2 regions of the Paenibacillus azoreducens genome follow, and region 2 is predicted to be linked to the other one. Evidence: a T-box and tRNA genes for the amino acid it is inferred to sense, from the RefSeq annotation. Region 2 holds a T-box; the other holds one or more tRNA genes.

Region 1 (6,133 bases), 920 kb from region 2:
TACCGTGAGGGAAAGGTGAAAAGCACCCCGGAAGGGGAGTGAAATAGAACCTGAAACCGTGTGCTTACAAGAAGTCAGAGCCCATTTTAGGGGTGATGGCGTGCCTTTTGTAGAATGAACCGGCGAGTTACGTTCCCGTGCAAGGTTAAGGTGAGAAGCCGTAGCCGCAGCGAAAGCGAGTCTGAATAGGGCGACTTAGTACGTGGGCGTAGACCCGAAACCGTGTGATCTACCCCTGTCCAGGGTGAAGGTGCGGTAACACGCACTGGAGGCCCGAACCCACGAATGTTGAAAAATTCGGGGATGAGGTGGGGGTAGCGGAGAAATTCCAATCGAACTCGGAGATAGCTGGTTCTCCCCGAAATAGCTTTAGGGCTAGCCTCGGAAAGAAGAGTCGTGGAGGTAGAGCACTGATTGGGTGCGGGGCCCGCAAGGGTTACCAAGCTCAGTCAAACTCCGAATGCCATAGACTTAGTTCCGGGAGTCAGACAGTGAGTGCTAAGATCCATTGTCAAAAGGGAAACAGCCCAGACCATCAGCTAAGGTCCCCAAGTGTGTGTTAAGTGGGAAAGGATGTGGAGTTGCACAGACAACCAGGATGTTGGCTTAGAAGCAGCCACCATTTAAAGAGTGCGTAATAGCTCACTGGTCGAGTGACTCTGCGCCGAAAATGTAACGGGGCTAAACACACCACCGAAGCTATGGCTTGATACGCAAGTATCAGGGGTAGGGGAGCGTTGTATGCAGCGTTGAAGGTGTACCGTAAGGAGCGCTGGAGCGTATACAAGTGAGAATGCCGGTATGAGTAACGAAAAGATCAGTGAGAATCTGATCCGCCGAAAGCCCAAGGTTTCCTGAGGAAGGCTCGTCCGCTCAGGGTAAGTCGGGACCTAAGGCGAGGCCGAAAGGCGTAGTCGAAGGACAACAGGTTGAAATTCCTGTACCACCGTAAACCGCTACGAGCGATGGGGTGACGCAGGAGGGTAGTGACGCGAGCTGATGGATGCTCGTCCAAGCAGTGAGGCTGATGTGTAGGCAAATCCGCACATCGATAAGGCTGGGCTGTGATGGGGAGGGAAAATTACAGTACCGAAGGTCATGATCTCACACTGCCAAGAAAAGCCTCTAGCCAGGTGAAGGTGCCCGTACCGCAAACCGACACAGGTAGGCGAGAAGAGAATTCTAAGGCGCGCGGAAGAACTCTCGTTAAGGAACTCGGCAAAATGACCCCGTAACTTCGGGAGAAGGGGTGCCCCGGTAGTGTGAATAGCACGAGGGGGCCGCAGTGAAAAGGCCCAAGCGACTGTTTAGCAAAAACACAGGTCTGTGCGAAGCCGTAAGGCGAAGTATACGGGCTGACGCCTGCCCGGTGCTGGAAGGTTAAGGGGAGCGGTTAGGAGTAATCCGAAGCTGTGAACCGAAGCCCCAGTAAACGGCGGCCGTAACTATAACGGTCCTAAGGTAGCGAAATTCCTTGTCAGGTAAATTCTGACCCGCACGAATGGCGTAACGACTTGGGCGCTGTCTCAACGAGAGATCCGGTGAAATTTTAATACCTGTGAAGATGCAGGTTACCCGCGACAAGACGGAAAGACCCCATGGAGCTTTACTGCAGCTTGATATTGGATTTGGGTACGATCTGTACAGGATAGGTGGGAGCCTTTGAAGCCTGAGCGCCAGCTTAGGTGGAGGCGCCGTTGGGATACCACCCTGATCGTATCTAGGTTCTAACCTGGTACCGTGATCCGGTGCGGGGACAGTGTCAGGTGGGCAGTTTGACTGGGGCGGTCGCCTCCTAAAGAGTAACGGAGGCGCCCCAAGGTTCCCTCAGAATGGTTGGAAATCATTCGAAGAGTGCAAAGGCAGAAGGGAGCTTGACTGCGAGACCTACAAGTCGAGCAGGGACGAAAGTCGGGCTTAGTGATCCGGTGGTACCGCATGGAAGGGCCATCGCTCAACGGATAAAAGCTACCCTGGGGATAACAGGCTTATCTCCCCCAAGAGTCCACATCGACGGGGAGGTTTGGCACCTCGATGTCGGCTCATCGCATCCTGGGGCTGAAGTAGGTCCCAAGGGTTGGGCTGTTCGCCCATTAAAGCGGTACGCGAGCTGGGTTCAGAACGTCGTGAGACAGTTCGGTCCCTATCTGTCGTGGGCGTAGGAAATTTGAGAGGAGCTGTCCTTAGTACGAGAGGACCGGGATGGACGTACCGCTGGTGCACCAGTTGTTCCGCCAGGAGCATGGCTGGGTAGCTACGTACGGAAGGGATAAGCGCTGAAAGCATCTAAGCGTGAAGCCCCCCTCAAGATGAGATTTCCCAACTAGTAAGACCCCTTGAAGACGACGAGGTAGATAGGTTGGAGGTGGAAGTGCAGCAATGCATGGAGCTGACCAATACTAATCGGTCGAGGGCTTATCCTAAAAAATACCCCAAAAAGTGAAGCGTATGCTTCGCGGATAATTCCGATTACTTTTCGGGGGACCCGGGATTTAAAACCGGGAAATGCTACGGAGAATTAAAACGCAAAACGTTTCGTATCTAGTTTTCAGGTGATCAAATCACTTGAATATAATGTCTTAGTGTATACAGCGATATGCTTGGAGAGATACCCAAGTGGCTATAAGGGGACCCTCTGCTAAGGGGTTAGACTGCGTAAGCGGTGCGAGGGTTCGAATCCCTCTCTCTCCGCCATCTGTATACTGCGTAAGATATAATAAATATGGCGGCGTAGCTCAGCTGGCTAGAGCGTACGGTTCATACCCGTGAGGTCGGGGGTTCGATCCCCTCCGCCGCTACCATAACATTTCGGAGGCTTAGCTCAGCTGGGAGAGCATCTGCCTTACAAGCAGAGGGTCGGGGGTTCGATCCCCTCAGCCTCCACCATCATATGCCGGTGTAGCTCAATTGGTAGAGCAACTGACTTGTAATCAGTAGGTTGGGGGTTCAAGTCCTCTCGCCGGCACCATCTGAATAATGCGGAACCGTGGTGTAGAGGCCTAACATGCCTGCCTGTCACGCAGGAGATCGCGGGTTCGAATCCCGTCGGTTCCGCCATTCATTTCAGTAGTTTCATCGTTTTATCTTATAAGGCTCGGTAGCTCAGTCGGTAGAGCAGAGGACTGAAAATCCTCGTGTCGGCGGTTCGATTCCGTCCCGAGCCACCTTATATGGAGGCTTAGCGAAGTGGCCAAACGCAGCAGACTGTAAATCTGTTCTCGTACGAGTTCGGTGGTTCGAATCCATCAGCCTCCACCAGTATAAGAGCCATTAGCTCAGTTGGTAGAGCACCTGACTTTTAATCAGGGTGTCGAAGGTTCGAGTCCTTCATGGCTCATCCAAGACCATTAACCGTTACGGTTGATGGTCTTTTTGTTATGATATAGGAAAGTGTTAACCGCTGGACCTTTTATACAGAAAAATGAATCGTTGATAGTAGGTATTGGACCCGGAGTGAAGATAAAAAGGCAATATCAGTGATTTTCGGAATTTGACGTGCGATATGATAAAATAATATACAAAAACGGCAAAGTGGTGGATGACATCGATGGTGGAGATGGAGACATTACGTATCAAGTTGGAGCAAATCGTCGGAGCGCCTTTGCGCATTAAGCAGTTGACCAAACAGCAGTCCGAAATCGTATTTGATCAAGCCGAGTGTCATGAGTCATCGAAAGGCAGAGATATGGATCAAAGTCATGGCTCTAACTGCAAGCTGAAAGCTTCAGTCGTAGTGGATGACCGCATCTGGTATCCCCTATATATGAAGGGAGGGCATGTCTACGCGCTGGAAGCTCCTGCGGGCGAAATCAGCATAGAGGTCATGCAGCTGATCGAGCTATTGGTTGCCCAAGTTAAACCTCAGGACAATGAATCCCTTCCAGTAGGGGTTGAAGAGGAAAGCGAAATTCTCCGTTTCGGAGCCTGGATCGTAGACCAGTTGGACCAGGAACGGGGAGATAGTGAAATTCCGGATGATCTGGATTTAAAGCGGCGGTTGACCGGTGAGATGATACCGTTTTTGCTGACATGTGAAAGCGCCTATGCTGCCGATGTCAGCCGTACCCAATTGAAAAAGCTGTTAAGGAGCTATTTTGATGGGGATGTGGTACTTGTACCTTTACGGAGTTATGAGTGGCTTGTACTGGCCAGGAAGGAGCTGGTCGTTGGTACAGGCGAGGAAAAGGACGATGATAGTTCTGAATCGGAGACCGACATGCTGTCAGCATTCTGCCTGGGGCTATACGAGCTGATCGCTAACGAATGGGTCGGTACCTTTCACTTGGCGGTAGCGCCTTCTATTTTACCGGTGAAGTCCCTTCCTTCTGCGGTTAGCCTCCTTAGAAAGACGATCTTTCTTGGCAGAACCTTTCATGTTGCGGAGCATGTCCATTTTCCGTGGGAGCTCCTGCTGGAACAGTTGATTTACGGCATTCCGCTGGACCAGCGCAAATTGTTTTTGGAGCAGGCGGGAGACTGCGGAGCGTTATTTTCAGACAATGAGACTTTGTCTACGCTTGAAACGTTTTTTCAGCTCGATTGCAATGTCAGCGAGACGGCCAAACGATTATATATTCACAGAAACACACTTTTATACCGTCTGGATAAAATCAAACAGGAGACCGGACTGGACGTCAGAAGCTTTGGTGACGCGGTTTTGGTGAAGCTCGCCATGTTATTGTATAAAGTAACGAAAAGAAAATAGGTTTTTTGTGCAGTTTGTGTATAGCCAGTCTTTAATATGTTAGTTATTATAGTACTATAAAAATGTATTCGATTTCATAATATGCACTTAAGGGGGCAAATCTCATGGCAGGTGTACGTTTAGAGCATATTTTCAAAAAATATCCGGGTTCCGACAAAGCAACGGTTAAGGATATCAGCCTTGACATTCAAGACAAAGAATTTTTGGTTCTGGTAGGACCTTCCGGTTGCGGTAAATCTACGACTCTCCGTATGATCGCAGGTCTGGAAGAGATCTCCGAGGGCAAACTTTACATTGGTGACCGCGTCGTGAACGACGTCGCTCCTAAAGACCGCGATATCGCGATGGTATTCCAGTCTTACGCTTTGTATCCACACATGAACGTATATCAAAACATGGCATTTGGTCTGAAACTGCGTAAAGTAAAGAAAGACGAAATTGACAAACGCGTTCGTGAAGCAGCCAAAATCCTCGATATCGAGCATTTGCTCGACCGTAAGCCGAAAGCACTTTCCGGTGGTCAGCGTCAACGTGTTGCCTTGGGCCGCGCTATCGTGCGTGATCCTCAAGTCTTCCTGATGGACGAACCGCTTTCCAACTTGGATGCTAAACTCCGCGGTCAGATGCGCGCTGAGATCACGAAATTGGTTAAACGTCTTGAAACGACTTGCATCTACGTAACACATGACCAAACAGAAGCCATGACCATGGGTGATCGGATCGTCGTTATGCATGACGGCATCATTCAACAAGCTGCTTCTCCGGAAGAGCTTTACAACAGCCCTAGAAACCTGTTTGTTGCCGGCTTTATCGGTTCCCCTACGATGAACTTCATTGCAGGTACCCTTTCCGAGTCCAACGGTTCTGTACGTTTCCGTTCCGAGGGACTGGACGTTGAAGTTCCAGGCGGCAAAGCACAACTTTTGAAAAGCAAAGGATATATCGGCAAAGAAGTGATCATGGGCGTACGTCCGGAAGATATCCACGAAGAGCCTGTCTTCATGGAAGCTTCTCCAAACACGATCTTTACTTCCCATGTAGATGTAACTGAAAACCTAGGCCATGAAATGCTCCTCTACCTGAGCGGCGTTGGCAGCGACACAGTTATCGCCCGTGTAGATGGACGCTCCAATACTCGTGAAGGCAGCAGCGTTCGCCTTGCGGTCGATATGAACAAAATTCATATCTTCGATAAAGAGTCTGAATTGAATGTATTGTTGACGGACTAATCCAGGCGGTATGCCTGAAATCAAGCCGCCCATAAGGGCGGCTTTTTTGAAGATTATGGGGTTATTTTAAGATATCAGAAAGTATAACTTCGGGGGAAACGCATCCTGATATCGCAAGAAAAATTACAGCTAAAGGTGTTCTGTCTGCTGTGATAGTACGTCAATAGACGTTTTTCTTAAGATATCAGAAAGTATAACT
Region 2 (6,133 bases):
TCATAGCGAGTAGCCAACCTACGATAATGTTTGAGCTTGTTGAATAAACATTCCACCAGGTGGCGTTCTTTATAGAGCCACCAGTCGCATTTTCGCTGGGCTTTGCGATGTTTCCGACTTGGGATGACAGCAAAAGCGTGCTGTTTCTCAATCAATTCCAAAATATTGTTCATGTCGTAACCTCGATCGGCAATCACAGTTTTACCGGTGAGATCCATGGCTTGAAGCATTTCATAGCCCTTGACACAGTCATGGCTATTGCCAGCAGTCAGTTCAAATCGTAACGGATTTCCAAGTGCATCTACGATAGCATGAATTTTGGTTGTTATTCCGCCTCTGGAGCGTCCGATGGCTTGAAATTGCTGCCCCCTTTTGCGCCCGCTCCATGCTGATGGACGCGAACGATGGTAGCATCGATCATGATATTTTCAAAATCGGGAGATACGGAAACATGCTTTAGAATTTCATCCCATATGCCGGCCATCTGCCAGCGTCGAAAACGAGTATACACCGTTTTCCATGAGCCATAATGCTCGGGTAAATCCCGCCAAGGCGCTCCAGACCTTGCAACCCAAAGCATGGCGTTCAGCATCATGCGATTATCTTTCGCAATGCGTCCACCTTGAGGTTTTCGTTCTGGCGGCAGTAAATCTTTAATTTTTTCCCATTGATCATCACGTATTTCATATCGTCTTTTCATATGGCAAGTTTACCATGTTTTGGGGTGGATTTATAGTTTGAAGACACACTCTAGTTGCGAGTATAAGATAATGTACCTATTAAGTCAATCCATTTACTGGAATCGATATAAGTCTAATTTACCAGATTTATCGAAATTAATATGAGCCTAATTTACTAGAATTGGATGTTGTTTTCATTGATTTCAATTATTTGGGGGTAAGTCAAGGGTCTATAATTGGTTTTGAAAAGAGGATTAAAGAGTGGAGACAGCAAAGAAACTGTGCTAAAGTTGTATGGAGACAAATATCCAATTATGCGGGAAACTGGTGATGTACGAATCCAAACGGTATTTAGTAATGACTGAAACATTAAAAAACCTTATATTAATGAGAAACCGAATTATTGTGAAAGCTCACGAAACGGAATGATATATGGGCGGCATGATGTAATACGGGCTGCGAAGCCTTGATTTATAAGGGTTATTGAATGTGGGGAAAGCCATTTCCCCACATTTTCCCTACATAAGGTTGGATAATTAGAGGCTTCTCATAAGAGTTCAGCGAACTTTTGAAAAGCCTCTATTCATCGTATTAGGCAAGGAGACTCAGTCCTCAAGCGAGGTCTTCGTAATGCTTATCGTATATTTATATTAGAAATGCGGTAACTCAAATTGGAGGGGGATAATACGAAAACCGTCAAGCTTTATAAATGGGAAAATTTACAGGCGGATAGTGGTTGGAAGGTAAAACGCGGTTTCTCTATGTGGTATTGTCATTATGATTTTGTAGATTGTGACGAGGGCGTTGAATATGTTTTACCTGAAGGTTATGAGGTAGCAGAAAGTCCCTTAGGGGAGGAACTTATTTATGACTATACTGGTGACTATTGCGAAATTTCCATATCTCATAATAATCCTGTTTTATATAGTAACGCTGGGCGCGTGGAGTTGGTTAGAGCATGATCCCGTCTGCTAAATAAAAGGTAAAAAGGCTGCCCAATGGCAGCCTTGATATGTCCCAAGTTTAAATCTGTTTGTTTCCTTTTTGAATCCATTCACCGAACTGCTTCATGGCTTTTTCGCTGTGAACGTATTTATACGTTTTACCGTCCTCGTAATGGAAAATCGCGGCGCTGTCTTCATCGCCTTCGATCTCTGACGTGATCGAAAGGATACGCTCAACGTCGAGCAGCTTGAAATTGCCTTGTTCATCTTCAGCCGGTAGGGCCTGTTGCTTTTGTTCTTCTTCCATTCCATGAAGCCTCCACAATTCGTTTTGCTTCTATTATACCTGAACGAAAATTCGTTTTGCATTTGTGCTATGATGAAAGGACATACTATGCAGATTGATAAGAGACAGAGAGGATCGTGAAAGGGTATGGAACCACATATGATCCGGGCGAATATCAAGCCGGGAATGACCGTAGAAATCGTAAAGAAAGAAGACCAGCGCACAGGCAAACGTACGCAGGGCGTGGTCGGGAAACTGCTGACGAATTCGCCCAATCATCCGCGAGGCATTAAGGTAAGGCTTACCGACGGTACTGTGGGGCGTGTACAGGCCATTCTTTAACTGCGCCAGCGCAGTTCTGATTCTCATTAATTCCCCCTAGAAATCTAACGTTTCCTGTAAAATAACATCATTGCTTTCGCTGTCGATCATTTTAATGACCATCTGATTTCCATCGTTTAGAAACCGGACCGGAAACTGTGCCCAAGCACGCAGTCCGTGATTTACAGGAACTAAAGTCGTTTCATCTTTTACTTCCCCTAAGCTCAATAAAATATTTCCCTTCCCAAGATAAGCACCTATTTCCGATTGTTTATTGGACAAAGTGATGTTCACTTTGTCCCATCTCGGCAAATTTAAATTGAAGAGAATATGAAGCGTATTATCGTCTTTTCCGTATAGTATGGAACCCAGATCGGTAGAAATCACGTTTGTTTTTTGGCTGTTTAGCGATGTATTGAATGAGACTTGTTGTTCTTTTAAGTCTGGCCGCTTTTCATTTTGGGCAATGTGATCGGTCCTGTTAGACTCTGAACAGCCGCTCGCAAATAAAATAAACAGGCTGATGAACACAGTTCTTGCTGCCATTTTCTTCAACATTTCATTGCATCCTCCATTCTTATTTTGATATAAGTATACAGAAAGGCTTATGGAAAAATAAGGGGTTATTTTTGAATTTGTAAGTTATAGCAGCTTTTAAAAGCGGAATAATAAACATGCACTAAAGTGCATTTGTATAAGCGTACGCATTCCTGCATTCCAATTTTCTTTCACTTCTGCCAAGGCTGCCTTGAAGAATTGTAAGCGTAGAGGGAACGAAAGGGTTTTTGAAAAAAGAAACGCGCCGATGCTCGCTGTGCCAAGGGAAATCCAAGAAGATTCATGGTGTTTACACTCTTTTGTTTAATGAAATGTATAAAAAGGAGCTTGAATACACATTACTATGGAACACCAAGCAAGATGAATATTTACTGAATTTTAAGACTTTAATTTCAATGCTGCACAGTGGGATTTGCAACAGCGTGATTCGCGGCAATGATGCCGCAAAACGAATGAAATGTATGCAATCGAACTCCTTTGTTCATCATATGAAGGTTACACGGCGATGAAATAATTTATTTTTTAAATGTTGACAAAGGATTTTATACGCACTATGATGGCATTAATCTAATATTGGATGGCACAATGAAGGAGCGCAGTAGCGATTTTGTCACTGTTTCAGAAAGCCGGGGGTTGATGAGACCCGGTACACACAAACATTGCGAAGTACACTCTGGAGGATCTTAGGTAACGCTAAGCGGATTGGCAATCGATATCATTGCCGAGAGTGGTGTTAATGGCGGCTGCAGCGCCGTTAATGCAATTTGGGTGGTAACACGGTTAATAAATCGTCCCTATGTCTAGAATAGACAAGGAGACGATTTTTTTGTTTTTAAATCATAAATTCACCGAGGAGATGAACTACAATGATGAACATTATCGACGAGCTCGAATGGCGCGGCGCGATTAACCAACAAACAGATGCAGAAGGACTACGTAAACTTACTTCCGAGAAGTCGATTTCATTGTACTGTGGAGTTGACCCAACCGGTGACAGCATGCATATTGGCCACTTGATTCCATTTATGATGTTGAAAAGATTCCAGATGGCCGGACATCGCCCGGTAATCCTGATTGGCGGGGCAACCGGCACCATCGGTGATCCAAGCGGACGTACATCAGAACGTACTCTGCAAACCATGGACCAAGTGCAAAAGAATGTGGATGCACTGACAGCACAAATGAAGAAACTGTTTCTTAATGAAGGAGATACAGGTCTTCGCATGGTGAACAACTACGATTGGACGAAGGACCTGACCATCTTGGATTTCCTTCGCGATTTCGGTAAAAACTTTAGCGTCAATACGATGCTTGCCAAAGATATTGTAGCTAGCCGTCTGGATTCGGGTATTTCCTTTACAGAGTTCTCGTACCAGATTCTTCAGTCGATCGACTTCCTTCATTTGTTCAAACATGAAGACGTTCAATTGCAAATTGGCGGCGCCGATCAATGGGGCAACATTACAGCCGGTCTGGACTTGATTCGTAAAAAAGAAGGTTCAGAAGCGAAAGCCTTTGGTTTGACGATTCCTTTGATGCTGAAAGCTGACGGTACCAAATTCGGTAAAACGGCAGGCGGCGCCATCTGGCTCGATCCGAAAAAGACGACTCCTTTCGAATTCTTCCAGTTCTGGGCAAACCAGGATGACCGGGATGTCATCAAATACCTGAAATTCTTCACGTTCTTGACGAAAGAAGAAATCGACGCACTCGAAGTGAAGGTCCAGACCGAACCTCATAAACGTGAAGCGCAGCGGGTCCTTGCTGAAGAAATGACGAAATTCGTACATGGCGAAGAAGCGCTGGCCCAAGCCAAGAAGATTACCGAAGCGTTGTTTAGCGGCGATATCAAGGCGCTGACAGCTGACGAAATCGAACAAGGCTTCAAAGAAATGCCTACATTCCAAGCTTCCAAGGAATCCAAAAACATCGTGGACTGGCTGGTTGATTTGGGAATCGAACCATCCAAGCGTCAAGCGCGTGAGGATATCACCAATGGAGCCATTGCATTAAATGGAGACAAGGTAACCGATCTGGATATGGTCGTAACAACCGAGAACTCCTTCGACGGCCGCTTTATCATCGTTCGTAAAGGCAAAAAGAATTACAACCTCGTGAAACTCGGAGAATAGCTGATTATCAGCTATTCTCTTTTAGAAATGGAGGCGAGGATTAAAGATGCTTGGTTCGTGGAGACGGTCGCTACAGCTTGCATTTTTTAATCATCGTTTAATATCGGAAGTAAATCGGGTTAAGCAGGTTAACTGGCTTACGGTTGATTTAGGGCTAAGAGAAGTTGCCGACGCACATATTAATGAAGAACTTGACCGGATGTTAATCGGCTTTAACCGATTATTTAAGTATAAACGGGTTAAACAAGCAACGCTTGGTTATTTTCGGATGTTGGATATCCAAAAAGACGAAGATGTCTATCACCCGACCATCCATATCTTACTGCCGACAATCAAAAGTTATTTTCAGGGGAGATATTACATCAAATATGATGAATGGTTGGCTCTTTGGCACAAAGCGCTTGACATGGATCCTGAAAATCGATTATCCGTAAAGGTGAATGTGCTGAATGGAAGATGCGATCAGCAGGAAGCAGCCTGCAAAATGGAACAATTTTTAATTAAGCTTCATGATGAACCGGATCGCATTCCAAATCATGATACAAAACTTGCTTCACGCAGACTGATTGGATATAGTAGATTATTAAAAAAAGAGACGGATCGTTTGCTTCCAGAAATTGAATATAATATTAATCAATATGACATACATGATGATATTGCCAACTGTGCCTTCAAAAGCATGCTGCACTGGTATCCGGGAGTCAGGAAACAAGGCAATGATCCGCTCCATTCCGTTTCGTAATCTATGATTTTTATCACAATTTACGTGAAAAGATTGTTACGAAAAAGCCGATTTTCAAGCTGGAAAGACAGCTGAAAACCGGCTTTTATTGTTTTATTTTTCCTTTTTTTATCGACACCGGAATTTTGACAAATTGCAAAATACTAGAAACCAAGATTGATATTGCTTTTTTTGTAAAAGCGATTTCAGGGCCTTCCAAGTAAGGCGTTCATTTCTCCTCGCGTATAACTATTCTTTTTCGTGAATTTATCCTCGAGCTTCCACTTCATTCCTCAGCTTGGGAGAATGTGCACTCATAAGATGTAATTGCACAAGCCATCATAAAGTTAACGTGCCCCCATCCATAAATCACTGGCATGTCCCGATTTTTTCATTCGTAAAGGAGTGGTTGCAGATCAAATACATCATCTTTTAAGTTAAAAATATCAACTGGCATCAATATATAAATATCCACTTTTATAAATTAATAT

The links. A T-box is a leader RNA that pairs with one kind of tRNA and senses whether it is charged. The one in region 2 lies ahead of tyrS (tyrosine--tRNA ligase), so its partner is inferred to be a tRNA-Tyr.
Region 1: it has a tRNA-Tyr gene. The T-box ahead of tyrS (tyrosine--tRNA ligase) is inferred to sense a tRNA for this amino acid. The anticodon was not compared.

The regions. Positions count from the first base shown of each region.
Region 1 is NZ_AP025343.1:7,091,132-7,097,264, reverse strand. Features, by position in the region: rRNA gene L6442_RS31795 (23S ribosomal RNA) at 1-2,423, shown strand, start outside; tRNA gene L6442_RS31790 (tRNA-Ser) at 2,603-2,694, shown strand; tRNA gene L6442_RS31785 (tRNA-Met) at 2,725-2,801, shown strand; tRNA gene L6442_RS31780 (tRNA-Val) at 2,811-2,886, shown strand; tRNA gene L6442_RS31775 (tRNA-Thr) at 2,893-2,968, shown strand; tRNA gene L6442_RS31770 (tRNA-Asp) at 2,981-3,057, shown strand; tRNA gene L6442_RS31765 (tRNA-Phe) at 3,092-3,164, shown strand; tRNA gene L6442_RS31760 (tRNA-Tyr) at 3,173-3,258, shown strand; tRNA gene L6442_RS31755 (tRNA-Lys) at 3,265-3,337, shown strand; gene L6442_RS31750 (PucR family transcriptional regulator) at 3,548-4,705, shown strand; gene L6442_RS31745 (ABC transporter ATP-binding protein) at 4,810-5,934, shown strand.
Region 2 is NZ_AP025343.1:6,166,327-6,172,459, reverse strand. Features, by position in the region: partial or broken gene L6442_RS27455 (IS5 family transposase) at 1-700, opposite strand, end outside; gene L6442_RS27450 (hypothetical protein) at 1,352-1,642, shown strand; gene L6442_RS27445 (hypothetical protein) at 1,704-1,931, opposite strand; gene L6442_RS27440 (YwbE family protein) at 2,058-2,252, shown strand; gene L6442_RS27435 (hypothetical protein) at 2,289-2,789, opposite strand; T-box leader at 3,366-3,588, shown strand; gene tyrS (tyrosine--tRNA ligase) at 3,659-4,921, shown strand; gene L6442_RS27425 (protein rep) at 4,968-5,663, shown strand.